DNA from 2 places in the Peribacillus sp. FSL K6-5616 genome. Region 2 is predicted to be linked to the other one. Evidence: predicted binding sites of a transcription regulator. Region 2 holds the regulator's gene; the other holds the start of a gene.
What was found. Region 2 encodes NrdR, which represses ribonucleotide reductase genes. Its sites were predicted from a motif close to AACACNATATATNGTGTT; they were not measured.
Positions count from the first base shown of each region.

Region 1: MHB45_RS14555 (vitamin B12-dependent ribonucleotide reductase) is a predicted target of NrdR. The motif match lies at 1,793-1,810, and genes of this name have one in related genera.

Region 1 covers NZ_JBBOYT010000001.1:3,044,231-3,047,656, reverse strand. Annotated here, with positions in the region: gene gcvPB (aminomethyl-transferring glycine dehydrogenase subunit GcvPB) at 1-12, shown strand, start outside; gene MHB45_RS14565 (rhodanese-like domain-containing protein) at 152-535, opposite strand; gene MHB45_RS14560 (lipoate--protein ligase family protein) at 737-1,573, shown strand; gene MHB45_RS14555 (vitamin B12-dependent ribonucleotide reductase) at 1,961-3,426, shown strand, end outside.
Region 2 covers NZ_JBBOYT010000001.1:3,449,606-3,453,031, reverse strand. Annotated here, with positions in the region: gene MHB45_RS16560 (glyceraldehyde-3-phosphate dehydrogenase) at 1-982, shown strand, start outside; gene speD (adenosylmethionine decarboxylase) at 1,338-1,718, shown strand; gene nrdR (transcriptional regulator NrdR) at 1,988-2,449, shown strand; gene MHB45_RS16545 (replication initiation and membrane attachment family protein) at 2,514-3,426, shown strand, end outside.

The DNA of each region.
Region 1 (3,426 bases), 410 kb from region 2:
TATCAAGCCTAGATTAGTAGCTTACACGAAAAAAATCCCTGCCTTCCGGCGGGGATTTTTCATGTTTATGTAAGATTCCATTAAAGTCCAACAGTTGACTTTCTTTTACTTGAGCTATGGAATTAAAAAGAGCCCATGCCGAGATGGGGTCTTATTTCTTTGCTTTGATTTTCCCGGTCCACATCTTGAAACCGCCCTTTAAGTGAAAAAGTTCCCTGTAGCCCTTTTTGTATAGCATGGCTGCAGCTCTGCCGCTGATGATCTCGCTTTGAGCATACAAATATACAGGCTTGTCCGGCCTAATTTCGACCAAGCGGGTTTTCATTTGAGTCATAGGGATGTTTCTTGCGCCTAAGATATGACCATTTTCGAAATCATTCGGTTCCCGCACATCGATTAGCTGCACTTTTCTGTAGTTGGCGATAAATTCGTCCTGTGTTAGTGTTTTAACGATTTTACGCTGGCGGTACCAATTAAAAAGTGAATACGCAATAACCACTCCTAGGATGATGAGCAGTGTATATAATATTTCCAAACATAAAAACTCCCTTCTACCTTAACGAATACAGACAATCTTTATTATATAATTGCTTTACCCAATAATCAAAAAGTATTTTCATCAAATTCTTCATGACTTGATAGCACTTTCTTTTTTAGAGTGTTAAAGTCTGTTAAACTACTACATGTGAGTTTTTTGTGGGGGATTGAAAAACGTCTATCGAAACGAGGGGTAAGGATGACTAAAGAAAAATGGGGTTTTATAGATTCGGGGTATTGTTCACCGGCTTTTAATATGGCGCTGGACGAAGCCCTGTTAAACTGGCAAAGCAAAGGGGAAATTCCGCCGATCATACGCTTTTACGGCTGGGATCCAGCGACATTGTCGATCGGTTATTTTCAAAAGGCAGAAGCGGAGATCGATCTGGAAGAGGTCAAAAGGCAGGGCCTTGGTTTTGTTCGCAGGCCGACAGGGGGACGAGCGGTACTGCACGAACATGAATTGACTTATAGTGTAATCGTTCCAGAATCCTATCCGGGAATGCCAACCACCGTTACTGAAGCTTATCGTGTCATTTCTGAAGGTATATTGATGGGGTTCAGGAATCTTGGATTGGATGCTTATTTTGCCGTGCCTCGAAGCGAACAGGAAAAAGCGGCTTTAAAATCGCCCAGGTCTTCCGTCTGCTTTGATGCACCTAGCTGGTATGAACTGGTCGTTGAGGGCAGGAAGGTCGCTGGCAGCGCTCAAACCAGGCAAAAAGGCGTCATCCTTCAGCACGGGTCCATTTTGCTTGAGCTTGATGATGATAAGCTCTTTAGCGTATTTAAATTCTCAAATGACAGGGTTAAAGAGAGAATGCAAAAAAACTTAAAAAACAAAGCTGTGGCCATGAATGACATTGCCGGGAGAAAGATAACCATCCCTGAAGCGAAAGAAGCTTTCGAAAAAGGTTTTGCCGAAGGACTTTCGGTCGATTTAGAGCCATATGTCCTCACCGAAAAGCAATTGCTGGAAGTGAAGGCCATTGCAGAAAGCAAATACGAAAGCGATGAATGGAATTTCATGAGATAGAGGAAGCATAATTAGAGTGGATAATAAAAAGTTTTTTCAGATTTGTTTGACCGAATAACACATCCCTTGCAGGGATAAGCCCTAAAAGGGATGGGGAAAAAGCAAGGTCCAAATTAATTGAAATCTGATGAAAAATTATTGTAAATCGACATTTTCCTCCCTTTTGCTAACTATATTAATTGATTTAACGTTTGACAAAATTAAAAGTTATTCAAAACAAACACAATATATAGTAGTTGAAATATTTAATGCGACACTATATGTTGATTTTTGAGTTTCGCTATGATAGATTTAGGGTACTTGTTAAGCGAAACGGACATGTAAGGCTACATAAGGATTTTTGCGGCAGCAAGAACGGATCATGAAACATATAAAGGAGAGGGAATTATGTCGGTTGTAATAAAAGAAGCTTTAAAGGTTGATCTAGAAAGGTTGAATAAGGATATTTCTTTATTTCCCCAGGTTCACCCTGTAACTGCTGATATGAAAATGGCGCATAAGGGAGTGTCCCGTCTAGTCATGCTTGACCGCTATTCTTTTAAGGATACTGAAAAAATCACACTCTCGGCAGGCGATTTCGTCGTGTTGACGATTAAGGAAGATCCGAAATTCCCGGCAAGGGGTCTCGGTTACATCGTTGAAATTGATTGGGAAACCAAAAAAGCCAAGGTATTGGTGGATGAAGAATTCCGTGGCGTATTGGATAATCCGGAAGAAGTCGAGACGGGAATTGTAAACCGTCCGTTGGATATAATCGAAAAGCCGCTTGAAATATACTATGAACAAATTGCGAAACGTAATGCAACGGGATTGGCATCAGTGGAAACCACGGAAGAAAAAAGAACGGAATGGTTCAATAAATTCTATGAAGAATTAAAGAACCTTAATTTCGTCCCGGCAGGCCGAGTATTATACGGTGCAGGTTCCAATACGGATGTTACTTATTTCAACTGCTATGTAATGCCATTCGTACCGGATTCACGTGAAGGTATTTCAGAACATAGGAAACAAGTGATGGAAATCATGAGCCGCGGCGGCGGAGTGGGTACGAACGGATCGACACTGCGTCCAAGAAACACTCTGGCAAAAGGGGTAAATGGAAAATCCTCGGGTTCGGTGTCATGGCTTGACGATATTGCAAAACTGACGCATCTTGTTGAACAGGGCGGCAGCAGACGAGGCGCGCAAATGATCATGCTTGCTGATTGGCATCCCGATATTGCAGAGTTCATCATTTCCAAAATGCAAAATCCAAGGATCTTGCGTTACCTAGTGGAAAACACTAAAGATGAAGCCATCAAGAAATATGCGACGGATAAATTGAAATTCACGACGCACACGGAACAGGAAACGGCTATGTATCAAGGGATCATCAATTATAAGGAGATTCCTGGCCAAGGCGGGTTCAGCGAGAAAATCATTAGGGATGCAGAGGAAAAGATCCGTACAGGCGGAACGTACAGTGTTCATAATTCGGATTTCCTGACTGGAGCCAATATCTCTATTTGCCTGACTAAGGAATTTATGGAAGCGGCTGAACAAGATGCGGAATATGAATTGCGTTTTCCTGATGTTGAAAGCTATAATGCCGAAGAAATGGCCATTTACAATGAAGAATGGCATAATGTCGGTGATGTTCGCGAATGGGAGAAAATGGGTCATAAAGTCCGTGTTTACCGTAAAATCCGGGCTAAAGAGCTTTGGAACTTAATAAACATTTGTGCAACATATTCTGCTGAACCAGGTATTTTCTTTATCGATAATGCTAATGAAATGACGAATGCCAAAGCATACGGTCAACAGGTCGTAGCCACGAACCCTTGTGGAGAACAGCCATTGGCCCCATATTCAGT
Region 2 (3,426 bases):
AAAAGCCATATTAGATGAGAGTTTGGACATTGTAGCCATAAATGCAAGCTATCCAGCTGAAACTTTAGCACACTTACTAAAATATGATACGATACATGGTAAATTCGACGGTATCATTATAGCTGAAGATGATTCACTAGTAGTGAATGGCCGCCGAGTAAAACTAATAAATAACCGCGATCCAAAGCTATTGCCTTGGAAAGAGATGAACATAGATATTGTAATTGAAGCCACTGGCAAATTCAATGATCGTTCTAAAGCGGCTCTTCATTTAGACGCAGGAGCAAAAAGAGTTATATTATCAGCCCCGGGTAAAAATGAAGACGTTACCATTGTAATGGGAGTGAATCAGGAGGTGCTGGAAATTGACAAGCATTTCGTCATATCCAATGCATCTTGTACAACGAACTGCCTTGGACCAGTTGCAAAAGTGCTTGATGAAAAATTCGGCATAGACAACGGTTTAATGACAACGATACATTCTTATACAAATGATCAAAATAATATCGATAACCCGCACAAAGACTTGAGACGTGCCCGTGCCGCTGCGGAAAGCATGATTCCTACGACTACAGGAGCTGCAAAAGCCATCTCACTAGTGTTGCCGCAATTAAAAGGCAAGCTTCATGGAATGGCGATACGCGTACCGACACCAAACGTATCTTTAGTCGATCTTGTTGTGGATTTAAACCGTGATGTCACGATTGAAGAAGTGAACCAAGCCTTCATCGATGCTTCAGAAAATGAACTCAAAGGAATCATGGAATTCACGATGGAACCTTTAGTTTCCAGTGATTTCAAAACGAATCCACACTCTGCAATCATCGATGGATTGACGACGATGATGATCGGGGACAGGAAAGTGAAGGTCCTTGCTTGGTATGATAATGAGTGGGGTTACTCCAACCGTGTAGTGGACCTTGTAAAATTGGTTGGCTCCGAGTTGAAAAAAATGTCCGAAGTCGAATTATCAGTAAAATAAAATGAAAAACCCGAGCCTGCTAAAATTTTTTAGCGGGCTATTTTTCATGCAGTGATCCATGAATTCCCGCCTGCTTTATGGCGCTGAATAAACCGAAGACGGAATTTGGTCCACATTGGAACCTTCGCTATATCCCCATTACATATAAAGTTTATCTTTCCAAAAATTAAATTTGGAGTTGCAAAAAAAATTCAAACCATATATACTATGAATCGTGAACTTCTTCAAAACGGTTTGCATGATGGCTACTTAAAGGGTTAGGACCTCTTTGGACTAACTTTCCCCCGTGGTAGTTATCAGAACTTATTTTTAAATCATGGTAAGGGGGAAGCTTAATATGGAAACAGCTTACACTATGGAAACAATGGGTAGACATGTCATTTCTGAACTTTGGGGTTGTGACTTTGAAAAACTGAACAATATCGATTTAATTGAAAAGATTTTTGTTGACGCTGCTTTGAAATCAGGTGCAGAGGTACGAGAAGTTGCCTTTCACAAATTTGCTCCACAAGGAGTCAGCGGGGTTGTCATCATTTCTGAATCACACTTAACGATTCACAGTTTTCCAGAACACGGCTATGCGAGCATTGATGTCTATACATGCGGTAACTTGGATCCGAATATTGCGGCAGATTATATTGCAGAAGCTTTGAATGCGCAAACACGTGAAAACATAGAATTACCACGTGGATTAGGTCCTGTACAAATGAAAAAAGCCAATATAAGTGCCCTATAAAAAAATGTATACACAGAGATGCCATGGGTGCATCTCTTTTTTAATGCAATGAATCGGCAGTCTGCTTCACTTTATTGGAGAGGATTGCCTTGTAGCACAATGCCCTTGGCAACGGTGCTTCAACGGCAGAACAAAAAGTGCCTGCTGCCGGAAGTTACACTTTTTACTTGTACTGTCCGTTCCTTTTAATATAAGATTAAGATAGAGAAGTAATTCCTTGGGGAACATTTAGATAGGGGAGTCCTACATAAAATACGGAGCTGATAATGATGAAATGCCCATCATGTCAATATAACGGAACAAGAGTGCTCGATTCCAGGCCAGTCGATGAAAGTAAATCGATTCGACGACGCCGTGAATGTGAGGCATGTGGTTTTCGATTCACGACATTTGAAAAGGTGGAGGAAACACCGCTTATTGTAGTGAAAAAGGGCGGGACACGTGAAGAGTTCAGTCGTGATAAAATCCTGCGTGGCTTAATCAGGGCTTGCGAAAAACGTCCGGTTCCCTTGAAAGAACTAGAGCAAATTACCAGTTATGTAGAAAAAGAACTACGCAACCAGGGCATATCGGAAGTGAAAAGCGACAGTGTCGGCGAAATGGTAATGGACAAGCTGGCAGAAGTCGATGAGGTTGCCTATGTAAGGTTCGCATCCGTCTATCGACAATTTAAAGATATCAATGTCTTTATTGATGAACTGAAAGATTTAATAAATAAAGAAAGAAAGTAGAGCTGAAGATTCACTTTGGCTCTTTTTTCACTACATCTTTTGAAAGGTTTGAATGGAGATGTCAATGCATTGGCAAGAATTGCTCCCAGCTGATTCATATTTGGTCTCATCTGCGGGGCTGCTTCATGATTATGATCGGAAAATACTTACCCGACTATATCAACCTCTTATTGGACCTATCTGCATTAGCCTATATATGACGTTATGGAGTGAGTTGGAGGAAAACAGGCTATGGTCGGAAACCTCCTCGCATTATCAATTAATGAATACCATCGGCCTTAAGTTAGGTGATATTTACGAAGCCCGCCTTTTACTTGAAGGAATCGGCCTGTTGAATGTATATAAGAAATCGAAAAATGAAACGAAGGAATTCATTTATGAGTTAAACCCGCCGCTTTCACCCCAGCAGTTTTTCACGGATGGAATGCTGAATATTTACTTATACAAAAAAATCGGTAAAGCTCAATTCAACCGGTTAAAGAGATTCTTTTGTGATGACCATATCTTAACCGATCAATATGAAGGTGTGACTAAATCTTTTGCGGAAGTATTCTCATCAGATCATTTGGACTCTTTATATGTAACGGATGAAGCGAAAAACGAATGGAAACCGGTGCCTGAACAGCAATACATCGATCGGGCGGAAGGCGTTGAGCCATCGGGGTTTGATGACTTATTCGATTTTGACCTTTTATTTGCCGGGATGAAATCCTCGATCGTGCCGAAAAAGGCTTTTACTCCGAAAATAAAAAGTACGATTGCCAAACTCGCTTTTTTATATGGCATCGATCCGCTGGAAATGCAAAAACTAGTAATGGATGCCGTTTCATTGGATGATGAGATTGATGAGGAATTGCTTAGAAAGGCGGCAAGGGATTGGTACCAGATCGAACGGCAGGCCGATATGCCTTCCCTTGTCAATCGGGTGCAGCCAATTCGTGAACGGACACAAAAAGAAGAACCGAAAACAAAGGAAC